Regions from separate parts of the Algimonas porphyrae genome, predicted to be linked through region 1. Evidence: predicted binding sites of a transcription regulator. Region 1 holds the regulator's gene; the other holds the start of a gene.
What was found. The regulator HrcA, encoded in region 1, represses chaperone genes, less so after heat shock. The targets are predictions, from matches to a motif close to GTTAGCANTCNNNNNNNNNGANTGCTAAC.
Positions count from the first base shown of each region.

Region 2: a site for HrcA is predicted at 1,485-1,513, ahead of AB6B39_RS08850 (co-chaperone GroES). Genes of this name have one in related genera too.

Region 1 is NZ_CP163424.1:3,156,734-3,163,215, forward strand. It holds gene rdgB (RdgB/HAM1 family non-canonical purine NTP pyrophosphatase) at 1-536, opposite strand, end outside; gene AB6B39_RS15340 (DUF2975 domain-containing protein) at 674-1,210, shown strand; gene AB6B39_RS15345 (helix-turn-helix domain-containing protein) at 1,210-1,458, shown strand; gene rph (ribonuclease PH) at 1,480-2,193, opposite strand; gene hrcA (heat-inducible transcriptional repressor HrcA) at 2,308-3,390, shown strand; gene AB6B39_RS15360 (nucleotide exchange factor GrpE) at 3,421-4,140, shown strand; partial or broken gene AB6B39_RS15365 (GIY-YIG nuclease family protein) at 4,200-4,424, shown strand; gene mutM (bifunctional DNA-formamidopyrimidine glycosylase/DNA-(apurinic or apyrimidinic site) lyase) at 4,580-5,416, shown strand; gene AB6B39_RS15375 (enoyl-CoA hydratase) at 5,530-6,306, shown strand; gene AB6B39_RS15380 (patatin-like phospholipase family protein) at 6,327-6,482, opposite strand, start outside.
Region 2 is NZ_CP163424.1:1,835,244-1,841,725, forward strand. It holds gene groL (chaperonin GroEL) at 1-1,103, opposite strand, end outside; gene AB6B39_RS08850 (co-chaperone GroES) at 1,162-1,449, opposite strand; gene AB6B39_RS08855 (energy transducer TonB) at 1,729-3,573, opposite strand; gene AB6B39_RS08860 (hypothetical protein) at 3,579-4,367, opposite strand; gene AB6B39_RS08865 (M16 family metallopeptidase) at 4,590-6,482, shown strand, end outside.

The DNA of each region.
Region 1 (6,482 bases):
GTCTGATTGTCGCCATCCATGATGAAAATGGGATCATAGCCGAACCCCTGATCGCCCCGGGGCGGCCAGACGATCTGCCCCTCGCAGCGACCTTCATAGACCCTGTTCGACCCATCCGGGAACGCCAGACAGAGGGCGCAGACGAACCGCGCACGTCGGTCTTCGCTCTCGCCCAGTTCGCGCTGCACACGCGTCATGGCTCGCATGAAATCCCGGTTCCCGTCTTCGTCCTCGGCCCAGCGCGCCGCATGAATGCCCGGCTGCCCGTTCAGAGCGATCACGTCGATCCCGCTATCATCTGATAGCGCCGGGTGGCCCGAGGCCACGGCTGCGGCGACCGCTTTCAGACGGGCATTGCCGGCATAGCTGTCTTCGGTCTCGTCCGGTTCGGGCAGGTCCAGTTCCGCCGCGCTGATCGTTTGCAGGCCGAACGGCGCCAGCAGGGCACGGATCTCGCGGACCTTGCCCTGATTGTGGGACGCGACCACCAGGGTCTGTCCGGATGCGAGCTGTGTCAGGGGCGGATTATCAGTCATGGGCGGGACGTAATCGCAGCGACGCCGCAGCGCAACGCCGGAACCCTTGATAACGGCCAGCGCGGCGGATTGGGACAGTCATTGACACGCCGTATCCCTACCTTGCGTTGGAGGATTTATCGTTTATCAACACATGCGTGAATGCTCTGACACAGACCCCCAAACCCGTTTCCAGCGGCCTTATCATCCTGTTGCGAATCGTGCAGGCTCTGCTGCTGGTCGGGCTGGTCGTGCTGAGCGCCAGCGCGCTGGCCTTTGCACTCAATACCGGTGTTTATGACTGGCTTCAGGGCAATTCCGAAGCCGGGCCCCTGCCCGGCGCGGGCCGATTGGCCTTTGCCTGCATTACCGGGGCGATCACCGCCTTTGCCTGGCTCGCCGTGCTGTCAATCCTGATCCGCGTGATCCGCACGGTGCAGATGGGTGATCCGTTCGTTGAGGCCAATATCACCCGCCTGCGGGCAATGTGGATGCTGATCGCGGCGACCGAAATCTTCCGCATACTGGTCCACGGCTTTGCCGATATTTCCGTCGGCGCCTTGGGCGTCGCCCCAGCTGATACCGGCATGGATATCCGCATCGGGACCTGGTTCCTGGTGCTGGTCATCGCCGCCCTGTCCGAAGCCTTCCGTCAAGGCGCGGAAATGCGCGCGGAAGCGGAACTGACGATCTGATGGCCATTCAAGTCAATCTGGACCGGGTCCTGCTCGACCGAAAGATGAGCCTGACCGAACTGGCCGATCGCGTCGGCATCACGCTGGCCAATCTGTCAATCCTGAAGACCGGCAAGGCTCGCGCCGTGCGCTTCTCCACGCTCGACGCCCTCTGCCGCGAGCTGGAGTGCCAGCCCGCGGATATCTTGGAGTGGGTGCCCGAAGGCGACACCCCACCCATTCCCGAATTTTCAGTCGGAAAGCGCTAGCGCCAGCATTTACGCCAGCATTTACGCCAGCGCGGCTTCCTGCATCGCGCACAGCTCGCCAATGCCTTTTTTCGCCAGCCGCATCAGTTCGTCCATTTCCTCGCCAGAAAAGGGCGTCTCTTCGGCGGTGGCCTGAACCTCGATGATGCCGCCGCTGGCGGTCAGGACGAAATTTGCGTCGGCCTGTGCGGCACTGTCTTCGACATATTCCAGATCGAGTTGGCACGTGCCGTCCACGATCCCGCAGCTGACTGCGGCCATGGGCGACGTAACCGGGTTGGTTTCGATCAGTCCTTGGTCCACCAGCCCGGCACAGGCCTGGCTGAGCGCGACCCAAGCACCGGTGATCGCCGCCGTGCGCGTTCCGCCATCAGCCTGCATAACGTCGCAATCGACCACGATCTGCCGCTCGCCCAGCGCCTTCAGATCGGTCACGGCGCGCAAGGACCGCCCGATCAGTCGCTGGATTTCGACCGTGCGCCCACCCTGTTTGCCGCGCGCGGCTTCGCGGTTATTGCGCGTATGGGTCGAGCGCGGCAGCATGCCATATTCCGCCGTCACCCAGCCTTTGCCCTTACCCTTCATCCAGCGCGGCACACCCTCATCGACGCTGGCCGTGACCAGCACATGTGTGTGGCCGAACCGGATCAGGCAGGACCCTTCGGCATAGCGGGACACGCCCGTCTCCATCGTGACGGGACGCAACTGGTCGAGGGCTCTGTTTTCGGGACGCATGACGGTCTTTCCTTCTCTATCGGTGGCGGCTCCTGCGACGTCATGCGCGGAAAGGCAAGTCGCCCCGCGCATAACCCTTGCGAGTCCGGCAAAGGCCGACCAGATAGGCAGTCCATGTCCGTTCTGGCCACATTCCCCTTGTCCGAGCTCGACGCGCGCGCCCGCGCGATCTTCGGCTCTGTCGTCTCTGCCTATCTGGAAACCGGACAACCGGTCGGCTCCAAGTCGCTGGCCCTGTCCGGCACCGCCCTCTCACCCGCATCGATTCGGTCCGTCATGGCCGATCTGACGCATATGGGGCTGCTCGAGAGCCCGCATGTCAGTGCCGGGCGGCAACCGACACAGGCGGGACTGCGCCTCTATGTCGACGGCTTGCTGGAGATCGGTGACGTGTCCCGCGACGAACGCCGTCACCTGGAAGCACAGATCGCCGCATCGGGCCGCGAACCGGAGGAAGTCTTTCTGCAGGCTTCGACCCTGCTGGCCGGGCTGGCAGGCGGGGCCGGTCTTGTCCTGGCACCCGAACCTGTCCGCGAGACCGCCCTGTCACATGTCGAATTTGTCGGTCTTGACGATGGCCGCACGCTTGTCGTGATGGTGCATGAGGACGGGCGGGTCGAGAACCGGCTGATGCCACGCCCCGAGGGCGTGCTGAGTGCCAGTCTGGAACGGGCCGGAAACTTCCTGTCGGCCCGGTTGCGCGGACGCCAGCTCTCAGAAGCGCGCGCCGATATTCTGAGCGAAATCGAGCAGGGCCGCGCGGCAATCGACATTGCCGCGGCCGCCCTGATCAAGCAGGGACTGGCGGCCTGGACGGATGAGCCGGCCCAGAACCGCAAACTGATTGTTCGCGGACAGGCCCGGCTGCTTGACAATCTCGACACGCGCACCGACGTGGGGGCCGATCTGGAACGCATCCGGCTCCTGTTCGAGGATCTGGAGCGCAAGGAAGAGCTGATTTCTCTGCTCGACCAGACGGAACATGCGGACGGCGTCAGGATTTTCATAGGGACGGAGAACCCGATGTTCTCTCTGTCCAGTTCCAGCGTCGTGGTCGCCCCTTACCGGGACGGCCATGGCAAGTTGCTGGGGGCACTGGGCGTGATCGGACCGACACGGTTGAATTATGGCCGGGTCATCCCAATGGTCGATCTGACGGCAAAACTGGTCGGCGAAACGCTGACGCGACGCGCCTGATGCGCGGATATAGGAGCAAGAGACCAAGCCATGGCTGGTGATATCGAGAACGGAAACAGCGTCCCCGGAGCGGGGGGCATGGATGAATGGGATGCCCTGCAGGCGCAGATCGACGCGGAAGGCGAAGGTCAGCCCGAGCGCAAACCGAGCGCGGCCGAGCTGAAGCGGGCCGCCGACGACTTTCTGAAAAAACACAAGGACGATGTCCTGTCCGACGACGATCCGGCGGGTGAGCCCGGCGCAGACGCGGCAACGGACGACACGCCCGACGATTCCGCACGCGTCCGTGAGCTGGAAATGGAAATCGCGACCATGAAGGATCAGGCCATGCGCACACTGGCCGAGGCCGACAATATCCGCAAACGCGCAGAACGCGAAGTGCAGAACGCCAAGCTATACGGGGTCGAGAAATTCGCCGCCGACATGCTCTCCGTCTATGATAATCTGTCCCGCGCGCTGCACACGATCGATGGTCAGGCCAAGGAAGAGCTGGGCGAGAATGCCCGCAACCTCGTCGCCGGGATCGAGCTGACCGAAAAGGATCTGACGACGGCGCTGGAACGCCATCAGGTCAAACCCGTCCCCGGTGTCGGGGCCAAATTCGACCCCAATGTCCATCAGGCCGTCGCCAACATCCCCCACCCGGATGTCGAGAAGGGCCATGTCGCCGCCGTCATGCAGCAAGGCTTCACCATCGGCGGTCGGACGCTGCGCGCCGCCATGGTGGCTGTGAGCACGGGTCAAGGCTGAATCTTCGAACCTTCATCACCGAGCTTCACTCGGTGATCCATCTCAGTCCCTTTGCCGTCATGGCAAAGGGTTATGTCTATATACTCTGCAACCGTAAAAACGGGTCGCTCTATACGGGTTTCACGAAAGACCTCTGGGCGCGAGTGCAAGAGCACACGAACAAAACCGACCCCAACTGCTTCACAGCCCGATACGATGTTGATCGTCTTGTCTACTTTGAATCCTACGATCTGGTGGTCTAAGCACTACGTCGCGAAAAACAGATCAAGAACTGGAACCGATCATAGAAAATCGCCTTGTTTGAAAAGGATAATCCAGACTGGCGCGAACTGACACTCGATTGGCAGGATATTGAATGACCACCGCTCTGGAAGATGGATCACCGAATCAAGTTCGGTGATAGAGGACGATCTGTCATAGGCGAAACCAGAGATCTACGATGCCCGAACTCCCCGAAGTCGAAACGGTTCGCCGCGGTCTCGCCCCTGTTCTGGAAGGCCGGATTATCTCGCATGTCCAACTGAACCGTCCGGATCTTCGCTTTCCCTTTCCGGACGACTTCGCCGACCGCATTGAGGGGCAGCGCGTGGAGCGTCTGTCGCGCCGGGCCAAATTCTTGCAGGCGGACCTGACCTCAGGCGAGCGTCTGTTCATGCATCTGGGTATGAGCGGGCGGTTTGTGCTTGGCGGCTCACAGCTCGGCGAGTTCACCCATGCTCACGATGCCGATCCGAAACATCATCATGTCATTTTCACGACCGAAGACGGCAATACCGTCACCTATAATGATCCGCGCCGCTTCGGCTTCATGGAGCTGGTGAAACCGGACGCGCCCTACCGTCTCGATGATCTGGGGCCGGAGCCCCTCGGCAACGGCTTCAACGCCCCCGATCTGCGCGCCCGGCTCAAGGGTAAGAAAACGCCGATCAAGATCGCCCTGCTGGATCAGCGGATCGTGGCGGGCCTTGGCAATATCTATGTCTGCGAAGCCCTGTTCCGGGCCGGGATCAGCCCCGGGCGCGGGGCCGGACGGCTACGCGTGGCTGAAACCGAACGGCTGGTCGGGCACATCAAGGCGGTACTGATCGAAGCCATCGCGGCAGGTGGGTCATCCCTGCGCGACCACCGCCAGGCCGACGGCGCACTCGGCTATTTCCAGAAACAATTCTCCGTCTATGGCCGTGAAGGGCAGGACTGCCCCGCCTGCGCCGCGCCGATTGCACGTCGTGTCCAGGGCGGACGCAGCACCTTCTACTGCAAGGCCTGTCAACGCTGATCCCGCCATCATGCCCCTGTCAGGATGCTCCTGTCAGGATGCCCTTGTCAGGTCCGGGGTCGGAGGTGTAGCCACCGCCTTTGAAAAACGAAACCGATCCGAGAGAGACCCCTATGGCTTACGAGCTGATCGAACTGGATACGGATGGTCGCGTCGCGACGATCCGCCTGAACCGTCCAAAGGCACTCAATGCGCTGAATTCCGAAATGATGGGCGAGGTGGCGCAAGCGCTGGCCGATCTGGAAGCGGATGACGGTATTGGCTGCGTGATCCTGACCGGCAATGAAAAGGCCTTTGCCGCCGGTGCGGACATCAAGGAGATGGTCGATGGCGACTATCTGTCCAACTATAAGCATGACCCGTTTGAGGCCAATCATTGCGCCATCGAGCGCTTCCGCAAGCCGATCATCGCCGCCGTTTCCGGCTACGCGCTGGGCGGCGGCTGCGAGATCGCCATGATGTGCGATTTCATCATCGCCTCGGACACGGCCAAGTTCGGCCAGCCGGAAATCAATCTGGGCGTCATCCCCGGCATTGGCGGGACGCAGCGCCTGGCCCGCGCCGTCGGCAAGGCCAAGGCGATGGATCTATGCCTGACGGGTCGCATGATGGACGCATCTGAAGCGGAACATAGCGGTCTGGTCGCGCGCGTCGTTCCGGTCGACGACCTGATGGACACAGTCAATGACGCCGCCAAGAAGATCGCCGGACACAGCCAGCCGGCCAATATGATCCTGAAAGAAGTGATCGAAGCCGGCTACGAAATGTCCCTGCGCGAAGGCATCCGGTTCGAACGCCGCATGTTCCAGAGCCTGTTCACGACGGAAGACCAGAAAGAAGGCATGAACGCCTTCATCGAAAAGCGAAAGCCGCATTTCAAGAACCGGTAAGGCGGGCGGCCCGGGCACCGTTATGCGTTCTTTTTCGTTGCCCCTCTTACCCGTGTCGCCCGACGCGCGGTTTTGCGCGACATACGCCGTTGCAGGCGTTGTGCGCGGTTGCGGCGCCATTTTCGCCCGTCGGCATTATCTCGGTCGAAGACGCTCTCAAATTCCGCCTTCGTCTT
Region 2 (6,482 bases), 1.3 Mb from region 1:
CGTTCCTGCAGCTTTTCACGGTCATAGTCGCTTGAAGTGTCTTCGGCCTGCTTGCGGATCTGGTCAACACGGGCAGTGATGTCGCCCTTCTTGCCGGAGCCGTCCACGATGACCGTGTCGTCCTTGGTGATGTGGACATGCTTGGCCGTGCCGAGATCCGTCAGCGCGACATTTTCGAGCTTGATGCCGAGATCTTCGGAAATGACCGTGCCGCCCGTCAGGACTGCGATGTCCTGCAGCATGGCCTTGCGGCGATCACCGAAGCCAGGCGCCTTGACGGCTGCGATTTTCAGGCCGCCGCGCAGCTTGTTGACCACGAGGGTCGCCAGCGCTTCGCCTTCAATGTCCTCGGCGATGATCAGCAGGGGCTTGCCCGTCTGAACGACCGCTTCGAGGATCGGCAGCATGGCTTGCAGCGAAGACAGCTTGCCTTCGTTGAGCAGGATGTAGGGGTCGTCGAGCTCGACGCGCATCTTTTCAGGGTCGGTGATGAAGTAGGGCGAGAGGTAGCCGCGGTCGAACTGCATGCCTTCGACGACATCGAGTTCGGTGTCGGCTGTCTTGCCTTCTTCGACCGTGATCACGCCTTCATTGCCGACCTTGTTCATCGCTTCGGCGATCATTTCGCCGATGGAGGCTTCGCCATTGGCCGAAATCGTACCGACCTGAGCGATTTCCTCGGATTTCTTGATCTTGGAGGCTTTCTTGAGCAGGTCGCCGACGACTTCGGAAGAGGCCTTGTCGATACCGCGCTTCAGATCCATCGGGTTCATGCCGGCGGCAACGCGCTTCAGACCTTCGCGAACGATGGCTTGGGCCAGTACGGTCGCTGTGGTCGTGCCGTCACCGGCCTTGTCATTGGTCTTGGAGGCGACTTCGCGCAGCATTTGCGCACCGAGGTTCTGATACTTGTCCTCGAGTTCGATTTCCTTGGCGACGGAGACGCCGTCCTTGGTGATCTTGGGGGCACCGAATGATTTTTCGATGACGACGTTGCGGCCCTTGGGACCGAGTGTGGTTTTGACGGCATTGGCGAGAATATCGACGCCTTCCAGCATGCGATCGCGCGCGTCCGAACCGAATTTGACTTCCTTGGCAGCCATTTAGCTTCTCCAGTAAGTGGTGGTGTTCTTGATTGTGGGTTTGTCGAGGCGGGCGGCGTTAGCCGATCACGCCCATAATGTCGGATTCTTTCATGATCAGCAGGTCCTTGCCGTCGATCTTGACTTCCGTGCCGCCCCATTTGCCGAACAGAACGCGGTCACCGACCTGAACGTCCAGCGTGTTGGTGGAACCGTCATCGTTGCGTGTGCCGGGTCCGACAGCGACGACTTGGCCCTCAGAGGGCTTTTCAGTGGCTGTGTCGGGGATGATGATGCCGCCGGCAGTTTTTGTGTCTTCTGCGACACGTTCTACGACCACGCGGTCGTGGAGGGGACGAAACTTCATTGCGTCTTCTCTCTGATTTAAGGTTGGTAATAGCGCTTGGCACTCCCCGTATGAGAGTGCCAACGGGGCGCATGTATGCAGGGTGGGGAAGAGGTGCAAGAGGCGCAAAGACAAAAACTCGAAAGTTTTGTGCAGAGGGCACCCAAACATATAAGTTGTGGTGCGAACAGCCCCTGGTGGACCGGACAGCCCCGACAAAAGGGGCAATGCCTGTCACAGGGATTCATTCAGCGACCGATGTGTGGTAGCCCCATATTGACCGTCAGAGTATTTCTCTGATTACGGATTTGAGAAACCGTCCGGGTAGGGTAGCTGCTTGTTGTCATCATCAACAAGAATGTATGCGACCGTGGTTTCAAGGCCCGACCTTCTGACAGGTTTTCCAAACCGGATTTTGGGTCGGTACTGCCAGCGCTCAATGGTTCGAATGCTTTCGCGATATAAGACATTGTCCGTGCACATCTCTGCGCTCACATTGAAGGGTTGACCATCCGGGGACACATCGAATTTCATTTTACAATAGCCACTGTGGTTGCCTTCCAGAAACCTGGGTGGGAATGTCGGCGGAATTCTCCTGAGCGGACGCGCATCGCGATCCTCGGTCGCGCCTAAATTCATCACAGGCTTCGAATAGGGGATCGTTCTGACACGCCAGACCTTGGCGCTGCTATTATCCGATCCGGCAACGGCGAACCGGTAATCCGGGGAGAAACCGGCAGGGTGGTTCTGTGATCCATCGAACCGTGCAAGATAGTCGATCTTCACACTGTCGCGCGCACTGCCCGCATCGGGTATCTTGAAAATGTGGGTCGTGCCGTCGCTCCGAGACAAAACGCCGTATTCAGTGCCAGCCAGGTAGGCCGTATGTCTCGGCGTGTTTCCGGACATGGGAACTTCAAGGCGTTGGCTGACCGAAAGGTGCGTTTCTTCATCTGCGGTCTGCGGATCGTCGATCGCAATCATCTGATACAGGTTGATTATGTTGGGGTACGCCCCGAACGCGATGGCATGTGCTCCTTCATCCGAGAAATGGGGAAAGGTCGTGAAATCCTGATCATATGTTCCGGTCCTCCAATTATTGAATCCGAGGATGTCAAATCTATCGGAGTTGACGACGTCAAATTGGACCCGCTTGTTCGTTGCCAGATGATACACTCTATTCCCGGTTGTGGTAAAGGCGATGTCGTACGGCCAGGCGCCGATGTCGTATTTCTGTACCAGAGAGCCGTCGGAGACCGTCCTGATCTCCGCCAAGCCGGTCAAGCGGGTGACCGACGCGATCATGGAGCTGTCTGGCGAGAATAGGGCCGACGCGAAAACGTCGACTGGCCGGCCTTGGATGCTCCATCTCAGGGCGTAGTCCCGGGTCTCCCAGAGGAACAGCTTCGGTCCAACGTCACAGGCCGCCAGGATCATTGTGCCGTCTGGTGAGACATCGAGGGAATTGACGCCGCAGCCAGGCGTCGGCAACGTCGCCAGCAATCCATAAGTCTCTGCGTCCCAGACCTTGACGGTTTTGTCCTTCGATCCGGTGACAATGATGTTCCCGGTCGGCGAATAGACGGCATCGGTAACGTCGTCTTTGTGTCCTACAAGTGTGGCATGAACGGGCAGATCATAGGCAACAAAACCTTGCTTTCGCGCTTCAGCTTCAAGCCGGCCCCGTTTTTCTTCGCGGGCAATGGCTGCGGCCGCCTCACGTTCCGCCTCACGTCTTGCTTTTTCGGCTTCGCGCTCTGCCCGACGCCTTGCCTTGATGTCTTCCTGTTCGGCCTTGTAGAGCGGCTCGATCACGGCAAATAGTGTGATCGCCTCGTCATACCCATCATCGGCATTGGTCGCGGTTTTGAAATATCGCGTCAGGGCCTGATAAGACGCCGTGTAATCCTCTTGGGCCGCATCGATCTTTGCCGCTGTCAGTTCGATCCGGTTCGGCATTTTGACATCGAGTTTGCGAAGCGCCTCGATCGATGATTTCGCGCCGTCCAGATCGCCGTCCTGTATCGAGGAAACAATCTGTCTTTGCAGCACCTCGGCGCGAACCGTGTCGGGGATTTGAGCGAAAGTCGGGGGCGCGCTTGCCAGCATGGCAAGAGCGGCGAAAACGCAGATTTTCTGTTTCATGACTGTCAGCATAAAATTTTAGAGTCCGGATTGAGCTCGGCACAGGCGCAGTGATTGCCGGCATTGCACTTCTCTTCGAGGCTGGTCCGAGCGCGTCGCTTCAGAGCCTCGATATCCAGACGTGACGCTTCGGCCTTGTTGGCAGCGTCGAAACGTTTCTGGCGTGTTTCCTCGTGAGTCTCTCGCTCGGCTTGAGCGCGAATAGCGGCAAGTTGCGCGTCCAATCTATCGTCGGCCCGATCAAGACTGGCCGGATCGACGTAGAGGTTTTCGACGAAGTCGCGCGGAACCTCTCCGCGGTCATAGGCTGGCTTGATCGAGCGGCAATAGCTGTCCCTGCTGGCCTCCTTTTCTCGCGCGCGCTGGCGTCTGATCTCGGCTCGGCGCTTGCTCGCTGCGGCTTCCTGTGCGCGCTGCGCCTTGATCGCGGCAACCGTGCGATCCCAGCATCGGGCGACGACCGCTCCAGACCCCAGCGGACTACACTGAGAACCGGCAATGCTTTCCGGGGAAAGCGACCTGGATATAAGATGGAACGAGCCTGGCGGTTCGGGACAGTCCAATCCCCATGTCTTGCAGCAGAGCGTCGCCACCCTTTCTCGTTCAGCACTCCTATCCAATTTCTTGTCGTCTGCGTGGTCTGGAGCGTTGCTGGAGCCTAGCGGAGTCGCGGGCTGGGACTCGGGCGGAGACAGATCCTGAACATCGGTCGAGAAGTCGATCACAGGCGCGGACTGAGCGAAGGCAAGCCCTGGGATCAGGACCAGACCGAAAACCCACTTTGCCAGTCCCATTCCAAACGCCCCCTTGCCAAATGTCCTTGGCCAAGAGACTCGCGGCCCAGGCCTGACCCTGCTATCCAGGAATTTCGAGAGGGATCGCGCCCACCCAACAGACGACATATGCTTCAGGGCAGACTTGTTGGCAATATGAAGACCTCTTGGCAACATATTGTCGATCATTGCAACTCTGGCCATCTTCAATAAACTGAGGGCGATAAAGCTCAAAGGTTCCTCATGACGTTTCGATCCATCCTTTTGTCCGGCACGGCCACCATATTGCTAGCAGCCTGCGCGAATGCGACCACTGATACGACCCGGACGACGGTCACACAGACCACGACTGTCACCACAGACACGGCTTCAGAGTCGACAAGCTTCACTCTCGATTATGAAAGCTTCATGCTCGACAACGGGCTCGAAGTCATTTTGCAGCGTGATACGTCGGATCCGATCGTGGCTGTGTCGACGGTGATCCATGCGGGTTCGTCGCGGGAGAAGCCGGGACGGACGGGGTTCGCGCATTTCTTCGAACATATGGCGTTCAACGATAGCGAGAATGTGCCGCGTGGCTGGAACCGGGGGCAGATCCCGAAATGGGGCGGCCTGCGCAATGGCGGCACATGGTCGGACGGAACGATCTATTTCGAAGTCGTCCCGAAGGATGCGTTCGACAAGATATTGTGGATCGACTCGGATCGGCTCGGTTACATGATCAACACGGTCACGACAGCGGCGCTGGAACGCGAAAAGCAGGTCGTGAAGAATGAAAAGCGTCAGCGCGTCGACAATGCGGCCTATGGCTACACCAATGAGGTGATCCGCGCGGCGCTTTATCCCGAGGATCACCCCTATAACTGGACGGTGATCGGCTCGCTCCCGGACCTCCAGGCGGCGACACTCGAAGATGTGCGCGAATTCTACGACCTCTGGTACGGGCCCAATAATGCGACCCTCGCCATTGTCGGTGACATCGACATTGCCGAGACGAAAGAGAAGGTGAAGCGCTGGTTCGGGGAAATCGAGCGCGGGCGCGACATTCCCGAACCCGTGCCGCAACCCGTCACACTGGAGGCGACCAAGAATCTCTGGTTCGAGGATAATTTCGCCAAGCTCCCCGAATTGCGCCTGACCTTCCCGACGGTGGAAAGCCTGCATGCCGATCAGACCGCGCTGGATATGCTCGGGCCGATCCTGGGCGGGGCGCGTAACTCACCTCTTTATGTTGAGGTGGTCGAGGTTGCGAAGGCCGCGCCCGACGTTTCCGCATTCCATGGGGCGAACGAACTGGCCGGCACCTTTACCATCCGGGTTCGTGGCAAGGCGGGAACCGATCTCGATGACGTCAAGGCCGCGATCGATGCGGCCATGGAGCGGTTCGAGACCAGCGGGATCGATCCGCAGGATCTGGAGCGCGTCAAGGCCGGTCAGGAAACGTCGCTCTATGCCGGTCTGTCGACGGCTCTCGGCAAGGCCAATTCATTCGCGCGCAGTAATGAGCTGTTCGGCGATCCGGCGCATGTCGTCAAAGCGGCCTCTGCTATCAAGGCGGTGACGGCGGATCAGGTCCGCGATGTCTATGATCGCTACATCAAGGATAAGCCCTATGTGATGACCAGCTTCGTCCCCAAGGGGCAGGCCGATCTGGCCGTCAGTGGGGCCGAGCGGGCCACGGTCTGGATTGAAGAGGTACGCGACGACGTCGCCTCCGAAGAGGTGAGTGCGGGCGAAATCGCTGCGTTCGAGAAAACGCCGACCGTTCACGACCGTTCAGAGCCGCCTTTCAGCGAGCTGCCTTTGTTGCAGATGCCAGACATCTGGGAAGATGAACTGGCGGACGGGGTCGCCGTGCGGGGGATCGAAAGCGATGAAATTCCGCTGGTGCAGTTCGATGTTACCTTGCCGGGTGGACGCTGGGTCGAAACGCCGGAAGAAAATGGTCGCCTGACGCTTCTGGCGGACATGCTGGATGAAGGCACGGCCAATCGCACGCCTGTGGAACTGGAACAGGCGATCGGCCTGCTTGGCTCGTCCATCTCCGTGACCAGCAATAGCGAAGAACTCGTCATCACCGCAACGACCCTGTCGCGCAATCTGGACGCGACTGTCGCGCTGGTTGAGGAAATGCTG